2 linked regions of the Streptantibioticus cattleyicolor NRRL 8057 = DSM 46488 genome follow. The protein of the gene in region 2 binds, or shares a complex with, the protein of the main gene of each other region. Links are inferred from orthologs where the notes say so. Each region holds a gene or a part of one and is shown on either strand. Other genes may lie near its edges.

Region 1 (4,665 bases), 1.0 Mb from region 2 along the record:
CACGTCCCGTAGCGCGGGTTGACGTCGATGCCGAGCCGCGCGGAGGTCTTGGCCAGCGACTTGGTGAGCGCGGCCTGGCCGTCCGGGGAGTTGAGGTCGACGCCCTGCCGGTGGGCGAGGGCCTGCGCCTCGGCCTGGACCCGGTAGAAGTCGTCGATCTGGCCGGGGGCGACGGCGTACTGCTGGAGGAGTTGTTCGCGCAGCGCGGTCGGGCCGCCCGCCTGCTGTTCCGCGGTGGCCCGCAGTTCCTGGACCTGGCGCCGGGTGACGGTGATCCCGGCGTCGCGGGCGGCCCGGTCGAGCACCCGGTCGAAGAGCATGGAGCCGAGGGTGGCCCGGCTCAGGTCACCGGTGGCCTGCCCGAGCTGGGCGGTCCGGCCGGCGCCGCCCTCGGCGTCGCGTACCGCCTCGACCCGGGCCTGGAGGGCGGAGACCGGGATCTTCTCGCCGCCGACCACCGCAGCCGCACCCGGGTGCGCGGTGCCGCAGGAGGTGAGCAGCGGTGTGGCGGCCAGCAGCGCTGCGGCGGTCACGGAGAGCGTGGCGGTACGGCGGCGGACCATGGAGCCTCCCGGCGGTTGATCGAGCGGTACGTGCATCGACCTGGCGCTGATCGAGAATAAGGACTCGCGGCCTGTGATATCCACAACTCCGCGACACTCCGCACAACGACGTCCCGCCCGCCCGGTGTCGCCCGGCTCCGTGGGCGTACCGGGCGGGCGGCCGCGTCAGGTGCCGATCACCGAGGTCAGGAACTCCGCCGTCCACTGGAGCAGTTCCCGGCCGACCACCGGCTTGCCGCCGATCGTGCCGGTGGACGGACGCGGCACCAGCACCTGCTTGGCGGCGGGCTTGAGGACGCTGCGCGGGTGGAGCCGCTTGAGGCGCAGCTCCTGCGACTCGCGCAACTCCACCGGCCCGAAGCGGATGTTGGAGCCCTGCAGGGTGATGTCGGTGACCCCGACCCGGCGGGCCAGCAGCCGCAGGCCGGCCACGAGCAGCAGGTTCTCCACCGGCTCGGGCAACTTGCCGTACCGGTCGGCGAGTTCCTCCCGTACCGAGGCGATGTCCTCCTCGGAGTTGACGGCCGCGATGGCGCGGTAGGCCTGGAGGCGCAGCTGCTCGCCGGGGGCGTAGTCGTGCGGGACGTGGGCGTCGACCGGCAGCTCGATCTTGACCTCCAGCGGCGCCTCCTCCTCGGCGCCCGCCCCGGACTCCAGCGCCGCCCGGTAGTCGGCGACCGCCTCGCCGACCATGCGCACGTACAGGTCGAAGCCGACCCCGGCGATGTGGCCGGACTGCTCACCGCCGAGCAGGTTTCCGGCGCCGCGGATCTCCAGGTCCTTCATGGCCACGTACATGCCCGCGCCCATCTCGGTGTGCTGGGCGATGGTGGCCAGCCGCTCGTGGGCGGTCTCGGTGAGCGGCTTCTCCGGCGGGTACAGGAAGTAGGCGTAGCCGCGTTCCCGGCCCCGGCCGACCCGGCCGCGCAGCTGGTGGAGCTGGCTGAGGCCGAAGTTGTCGCCGCGTTCGACGATGAGCGTGTTGGCGTTGGAGATGTCGATGCCGGACTCCACGATCGTGGTGGAGACCAGCACGTCGAACTTCTTCTCCCAGAAGTCCACCACGACCTGTTCCAGCGCCGTTTCGGACATCTGGCCGTGCGCGGTGGCGATCCGCGCCTCGGGGACGATCTCCCGCAGCCGGGCGGCGGCCCGGTCGATGGACTCCACCCGGTTGTGGATGTAGAAGACCTGGCCCTCGCGGAGCAGTTCACGCCGGATGGCGGCGCCGATCTGCTTCTCCTCGTAGGGGCCGACGAAGGTGAGCACCGGGTGGCGCTCCTCCGGCGGGGTGGTGATGGTGGACATCTCGCGGATCCCGGTGACCGCCATCTCCAGGGTGCGCGGGATCGGGGTGGCCGACATGGTGAGCACGTCCACGTTGGCCCGCAGCTTCTTCAGCTGCTCCTTGTGCTCGACGCCGAAGCGCTGCTCCTCGTCGACGATGACCAGCCCGAGGTCCTTGAACCGGGTCTCGGAGGAGAACAGCCGGTGGGTGCCGATCACCAGGTCGACCGAGCCATCCCGCAGCCCTTCCAGCACGGCCTTGGCCTCGGTGTCGGTCTGGAACCGGGAGAGCGCCTTGACCACCACCGGGAACTGCGCGTACCGCTCGGTGAAGGTGGAGTAGTGCTGCTGCACCAGCAGCGTGGTGGGCACCAGCACGGCGGCCTGCTTGCCGTCCTGCACCGCCTTGAACGCCGCCCGCACCGCGATCTCGGTCTTGCCGTAGCCGACGTCGCCGCAGATCAGCCGGTCCATCGGGACCGACTTCTCCATGTCCTCCTTGACCTCGGCGATGGTGGTGAGCTGGTCGGGGGTCTCGGCGTACGGGAAGGCGTCCTCCAGCTCACGCTGCCAGGGGGTGTCCGGGCCGAAGGCGTGGCCGGGGGCGGCCATCCGCGCCGAGTACAGCTTGATCAGGTCGGCGGCGATCTCCTTGACCGCCTTCTTGGCGCGGGCCTTGGTCTTCGTCCAGTCGGCGCCGCCGAGCCGGTGCAGGGTGGGGGCCTCGCCGCCCACGTACTTGGTGATCTGCTCCAGCTGGTCGGTGGGGACGAAGAGCCGGTCGCCGGGCTGGCCGCGCTTGGCGGGGGCGTACTCCACCAGCAGGTATTCGCGGGTGGCGCCCTGCACGGTGCGCTGGACCATCTCCACGTACCGGCCCACGCCGTGCTGCTCGTGCACGATGTAGTCGCCGGGCTGGAGGGTGAGCGGGTCGATGGTCTTGCGGCGCCGGGACGGCATCCGGCCCATGTCCTTGCTGGCCGACTTCTGGCCGGACAGGTCGGTCTCGGTGAGGACGGCCAGCTTCAGGGCGGGGGCGACGAAGCCGTGTTCCACCGAGCCGCAGGCCACGTGGACCACGGAGGGCTCGGGGGCGGCGGTCAGCTCGACGTCGAGGCGGGCGGCGATGCCCTCGCCGCCGAGCACCTCGACGGTGCGGGAGGCCGGGCCGTGGCCCTCGGTGACGTAGACCGTGCGCCAGCCGTCGGCGAGCCAGCCCTTGGTGTCGGCGAGGGCGCGGGCGCTGTCGCCCCGGTAGGTCTCGGGGGCGTGCAGGCCCAGCCGCAGGGTGTCGCCGTCGTCCTCGTCGGCCTCGGCGTCGGCGGAGAACTGGCTCACCGACCACCACGGGGTGCCGGTCCCGCGGGCGTGGTCGCGTACGTCGGCCAGCGACCACAGGGAGGCGGCGCCCAGGTCGATCGGAGCCTCCCCGCCCGCCCGTCGCCCACCACCACCCTTGCCGGAACGGGCTTCGCCCGTGCTGGATGACATCGCGGTGGCCGCCCAGGACGCCTCCAGGAACTCGCGGCTGGTGGCCACCAGGTCGGCGGCGCGGGTACGGACCCGTTCCGGGTCGCAGGCGACGACCACGCTGCCGGCCGGCATCACGTCCAGCAGCAGCTCCATGTCGTCCACCAGGACCGGGGCGAGGGACTCCATGCCCTCGACGGCGATGCCCTCGGCGATCTTGCCGAGGAGTTCGCCGAGTTCGGGGTGGTCCTCGGCGAGCGCGGCGGCGCGGCGGCGCACCTCGTCGGTGAGCAGCAGCTCACGGCAGGGCGGCGCCCACAGGCCGTGTTCGGCCACCTCCAGGCTGCGCTGGTCGGCGACCTTGAAGTAGCGGATCTCCTCGACGTCGTCGCCCCAGAACTCCACCCGCAGCGGATGTTCCTCGGTGGGCGGGAAGACGTCCAGGATGCCGCCGCGCACCGCGAACTCGCCGCGCTTCTCCACCAGCTCCACGCGGGCGTACGCGGCGGCGGCCAGCGCGTCCACCACCTGCCCCAGGTCGGCCCGCTGCCCGCTGCGCAGGCTCACCGGGACCAGGTCGCCGAGCCCCTTGACCTGCGGCTGGAGCACCGAGCGGACCGGGGCGACGACCACCTTGACCGGGCCGGCCGCCGGGTCGTCCGCGCTGGGGTGGGCGAGCCTGCGCAGCACCGCGAGGCGGCGCCCGACGGTGTCGGAACGTGGTGAGAGGCGTTCGTGCGGCAGCGTCTCCCAGGCCGGGAACTCCACCACCGAGTCGGGCGGCAGCAACGAGCGCAGCGCGGCCGTCAGATCCTCGGCCTCGCGGCCGGTGGCGGTCACCGCGAGCAGCGGCCGGCCACTGCTCGCGGCGAGCGCGGCCAGCGCGAAGGGCTGCGCGCCCGGCGGCCCCACCAGGTCCAGACGGCTCCGGTTGCCGCCGCGCGCGGCCTCGGCCGCCTCGGCCAGCGCCGGATCCTCGATGACGACGTCAAGCAGACCGGACAGGCTCATGGATGCATTCCGTCCCGAAGATGTCCAAGGTGTCCCGAAGGCGGACAACGCGAATCGCCCGGCACGAACGCACGGGCCGGGTGTGGATTCCAGCCTACGGCCCCGTACCGACAACGGCCCCCGGGTCCGCCCCGCCCCCGCGGGTACCCGCCCACGGCTCGCGGATCACCCCCACCCGGCGGGGCGGACGGAAGCCGGCAACGGACACCCGCCGCGTCCTCGCTCCCCGCGCGGGGGCCGTGCGACGGGGGCCGGGGTGGGCGGCGGGGGCTACTCGTCGGGGTCGACGGTGCGGCCGGTGAGGGCGGCGAGGCTGGTGCGGACGTGGGCGAGG
Region 2 (4,623 bases):
CTGGAGGGGTCGGCCATGGTTTCACCCTACTGGTGGGGACCGACGATCCGTGCGCGGGCGGGCACGGAGCCGGTCGCCCGGTGGCGCCGGTCCGCCGGGTCAGCCCTGGGCGCCGCCGGCGATCAGCTTGCCGCCGCGGACCCGTACCGGGACGGTGTCCAGCGGGGCGTCGGCGGGGCCCTGCACCACGGCGCCGGTGGCGGTGTTGAAACGGCTGCCGTGGCACGGGCAGGTGACCACGCCGTGGCTGTCGACGTTGCCGCCGACCACGCACCCCTGGTGGGTGCAGCGGGCGCTGAACGCCTTGAAGGAGCCCTTGGCCGGCTGGGCCACGATCACCCGCTGCTCGGGGAAGACCTTGGCGCCGCCGACCGGCACCTGCTCCGGGCTGCCGAGGTCGGTCTCGGGCATCGGCTTGGGGCCGCCGCAGGCGCTCAGCCCCAGGCAGGCCACCGAGGCGACGGCGGCCGACTGGAGCACGGTGCGGCGGGTTGCGGGGTGGTCGGACATGGTGGTCTCCGGGCTCGGTACGTGGTCCCTGTCGGGGCCGCGCCCCGCCGGGTGGCGGGGCGCGGCGCCTACGTACCCTACGTGGCCGGCGTGCCGGGCCCGGAGCCGCCGGTCACCCCTTGCCGCTGGTGCGCTTGCGGGTCGCGGCGGCCTTGCCCGCCGGGCCGCCGGAGGCCGTCTTGGCCGCCGTGGTGCGGCTGGTGGCCGTCTTGCGGGCGGTGCCGCGGGCGGCGGCGACCTGCTTGGCCGGGGCCTTGCGGGTGCCGCGCCTGGGGGCGGACGGGGTGGCGTCGCTGACCCGCTCGCCCAGGATGTCCCGCAGGAACTTGCCGGTGTGGCTGGCCGGGACCGCCGCGACCTGCTCGGGGGTGCCCTCGGCGACCACCAGGCCGCCGCCGTTGCCGCCCTCGGGGCCCATGTCGACGATCCAGTCGGCGGTCTTGATCACGTCGAGGTTGTGCTCGATCACGATCACCGTGTTGCCCTTGTCGACCAGGCCGGACAGAACGGTGATCAGCTTGCTGATGTCCTCGAAGTGCAGACCGGTGGTGGGCTCGTCCAGCACGTAGACGGTGCGTCCGGTGGAGCGCTTCTGCAGCTCGCTGGCGAGCTTGACCCGCTGGGCCTCGCCGCCGGAGAGGGTGGGCGCGCTCTGCCCGAGGCGTACGTAGCCCAGGCCGACGTCGTTGAGGGTGCGCAGGTGGCGGGCGATCGCGGGGACCGCCTCGAAGAACTCCAGCGCCTCCTCGATCGGCATGTCGAGCACCTCGGCGATGGACTTGCCCTTGTAGTGGACCTCCAGCGTCTCCCGGTTGTAGCGGGCGCCGTGGCAGACCTCGCAGGGGACGTAGACGTCCGGCAGGAAGTTCATCTCGATCTTGATGGTGCCGTCACCGGAGCAGTTCTCGCAGCGACCGCCCTTGACGTTGAAGGAGAACCGGCCCGGCAGGTAGCCGCGGACCTTGGCCTCCATCGTCTCGGCGAAGAGCTTGCGGATGTGGTCGAAGACACCGGTGTAGGTGGCCGGGTTGGACCGCGGGGTGCGGCCGATCGGCGACTGGTCGACGTGGACCACCTTGTCCACCAGGTCGTCGCCGTCCACCCGGGTGTGGCGTCCCGGCACCGCCCGGGCGCCGTTGAGCTCCCGCGCCAGGTGGGTGTAGAGGATGTCGTTGACCAGCGTGGACTTGCCGGATCCGGAGACCCCGGTGACCGCGGTGAAGACGCCGAGCGGGAAGGAGACGGAGATGTCCCGCAGGTTGTTCTCCCGGGCGCCGTGGACCGTCAGCTTCCGCTCGCCGTCCACCGGCCGGCGCTGCTCGGGCACCGGGATCGCGCGCTTGCCGGACAGATACTGACCGGTCAGCGACTCGTCGTTGGCCAGCAGCTCGGCGAGCGAGCCGGAGTGGACCACCTTGCCGCCGTGTTCCCCGGCGCCGGGGCCGATGTCGACCACCCAGTCGGAGGTGCGGATGGTGTCCTCGTCGTGCTCGACCACGATCAGGGTGTTGCCCAGGTCGCGCAGGCGGACCAGGGTCTCGATCAGCCGGTGGTTGTCGCGCTGGTGGAGGCCGATGGAGGGCTCGTCCAGCACGTACAACACGCCGACCAGGCCGGAGCCGATCTGGGTGGCGAGGCGGATGCGCTGGGCCTCGCCGCCGGACAGGGTGCCGGCCGCGCGGCTGAGCGAGAGGTAGTCCAGGCCGACGTCGACCAGGAACCGCAGCCGTTCGTTGACCTCCTTGAGCACCCGCTCGGCGATGGTCTTCTCACGCGGGGTGAGGGTGAGCGAGCGGAGGAACTCCGCGCAGTCGCTGATGGACATCGCCGAGACCTCGGCGATGGACTTCTCCGCGACGGTGACGGCGAGCACGATGGGCTTGAGCCGGGTGCCCTCGCAGGTGGGGCAGGGCACCTCGCGCATGTAGCCCTCGAAGCGCTCCCGGCTGGCGTCGGACTCGGCCTCGGAGTGGCGGCGGCGCACGAACGGGATGGCCCCCTCGAACGCCGTGGTGTACGAGCGCTCCCGCCCGTAGCGGTTGCGGTAGCTGACCTGGATCTGCGTCTTGTGGCCGCCCAGCAGTGCCTTCTTGGCCCGCTGCGGCAGCCCGTTCCAGGGGATGTCGGTGCGGAAGCCCAGCTCGCCGGCGAGGGCGCCGACCAGGCGGGCGAAGTAGTCGCGGGTGTGGCCGAGCGACCAGGGGGCGATGGCCCCCTCGTCCAGCGACTTCTCCTCGTCCGGGACGATCAGCTCGGGGTCGACCTCCATGCGGGTGCCGATGCCGGTGCAGTCGGGGCAGGCGCCGAACGGCGAGTTGAAGGAGAAGGAACGGGGCTCCAGCTCCTCGAAGGAGAGGTCGTCGTAGGGGCAGTAGAGGTGCTCGGAGAACATCCGCTCGCGCTGCGGATCGTCCTCGGGCAGGTCGACGAAGTCCAGCACGACCATGCCGCCGGAGAGGCCCAGGGCCGTCTCCACCGAGTCGGTCAGCCGCCGCTTGGCGCTGCCCTTGACGGTGAGGCGGTCGACGACCACCTCGATGGTGTGCTTCTCCTGCTTCTTCAGCTTGGGCGGCTCGGTGAGGTGGACGATGACGCCGTCCACCCGGGCCCGGCTGTAGCCCTTGGTCTGCAGGTCGGCGAAGAGGTCGACGTACTCGCCCTTGCGCTCGCGCACCAGCGGGGCGAGCACCTGGAAGCGGCTGCCCTCCTCCAGCTCCAGCACCCGGTCGACGATGGCCTGCGGCGACTGCCGGGAGATCGGCCGACGGCACTCGGGGCAGTGCGGCTTGCCGATGCGGGCGAAGAGCAGCCGCAGGTAGTCGTAGACCTCGGTGATGGTGCCGACGGTGGAGCGCGGGTTGCGCGAGGTGGACTTCTGGTCGATGGAGACCGCGGGCGAGAGCCCCTCGATGAAGTCGACGTCCGGCTTGTCCATCTGGCCGAGGAACTGCCGGGCGTACGAGGAGAGCGACTCGACGTAGCGACGCTGCCCCTCGGCGAAGATCGTGTCGAACGCCAGGGACGACTTGCCGGATCCGGACAGACCCGTGAAGACGATGAGGGAGTCCCGGGGCAGGTCCAGCGAGACGTTCTTGAGGTTGTGTTCGCGAGCGCCGCGGACGGTGAGTCGATCGGCCACGCCGGTCCGTACCTTTCGTAGAAAACGGAGGGCAACGCCCTGGTGGAGACGGGCAGGCCCCCTGCGATCGGAGGGTGGCGCCCCCTGGAGTCCCCCAGCCAGCGTAACCGGGGTGCCTGCCGCTCTCGTGGTCGTTGCGGGGAATCCAGCCGTTGCCGGAGGGCGGACGGGGGCCGCCCGGCGGTGACGTGCTGCTGCCGTGCCCTCCCGAGCCTATAGCACGCGTATTCGATTTTCGGCCGACAGTCGCCAGGTTCACCCGGTCGAGTGAGGAGCGCTAGCGTCGGAGACGGAACATCGATCAAGGAGGCTGCACGTGTCCGTCCAACGCCCCGATCCCGCCGCCGACGCGGACGCCGTCCGGCGTGCCACGCAAGAGCTGATCGACGCGGTCTCCGCGCTGCCCGCCGAGTCCGTCGGCGAGCCCTCGCTGCTCCCGGGCTGGACCCGCGGCCACGTCCTGACCCACCTGGCGCGCAACGCCGACGCCATGGTGAACCTCCTCACCTGGGCCCGCACCGGCGTGGAGACGCCGATGTACGCCGACGAGGAGACCCGGAACAAGGACATCGAGGAGGGCGCCGGCCGGCCGCTCACCGAGCACCTGGACGACCTGCGCACCTCCGCGCGGCGCCTGGCCGACGCCATCGGGGCGATGTCCGCCACCGACTGGGCCGCCCAGGTGCGCACCCGGCAGAACGTGGTCAAGCCCGCCGCCGAGCTGCCCGACCGGCGGGTGGCCGAACTGCGGCTGCACCTCGTCGACCTCGGCATCGGCTACACCTGCCGCGACCTGCCCGCCGACTTCGCCGCCCGGGAACTGGCGACACGGGTGGACAACCTCGTCGGCCGCGAGGGTATTCCCGCCATCGAGGTGCACGACGCCGAGAGCGGTGAGCGGTGGGAGATCGGCGCCGCCGAGGAGCCCGAGCTGACCGTCACCGGCCCCACCCGCGCCCTGCTCGCCTGGGTCA

What was found. The genes of interacting proteins can lie anywhere in the genome.
Region 1: the proteins of uvrA (region 2) and mfd are in contact, whole or in part, in a crystal structure (PDB 4DFC), measured with the Escherichia coli proteins. The link is inferred for Streptantibioticus cattleyicolor NRRL 8057 = DSM 46488 from one-to-one orthologs.

What each region holds. Positions count from the first base shown.
Region 1 is NC_017586.1:2,249,109-2,253,773, forward strand. Bases 529-4,665 are described here. They hold mfd (transcription-repair coupling factor), read right to left. Parts: upstream 4,332-4,665; coding sequence 729-4,331; downstream 529-728. Other genes in these bases: SCATT_RS09890 (SurA N-terminal domain-containing protein), read right to left, coding at 529-563; SCATT_RS09900 (coiled-coil domain-containing protein), read right to left, coding at 4,602-4,665. Outside these bases: more of SCATT_RS09890, read right to left, coding at 1-528. UniProt on the Escherichia coli protein: Couples transcription and DNA repair by recognizing RNA polymerase (RNAP) stalled at DNA lesions. Mediates ATP-dependent release of RNAP and its truncated transcript from the DNA, and recruitment of nucleotide excision repair machinery to the damaged site.
Region 2 is NC_017586.1:1,203,546-1,208,168, forward strand. Bases 423-3,988 are described here. They hold uvrA (excinuclease ABC subunit UvrA), read right to left. Parts: upstream 3,650-3,988; coding sequence 623-3,649; downstream 423-622. Other genes in these bases: SCATT_RS05105 (Rieske (2Fe-2S) protein), read right to left, coding at 423-510; SCATT_RS05115 (maleylpyruvate isomerase family mycothiol-dependent enzyme), read left to right, coding at 3,966-3,988. In the rest of the region: excinuclease ABC subunit UvrC, read right to left, coding at 1-17; more of SCATT_RS05105, read right to left, coding at 100-422; more of SCATT_RS05115, read left to right, coding at 3,989-4,623. UniProt on the Escherichia coli protein: The UvrABC repair system catalyzes the recognition and processing of DNA lesions. UvrA is an ATPase and a DNA-binding protein. A damage recognition complex composed of 2 UvrA and 2 UvrB subunits scans DNA for abnormalities.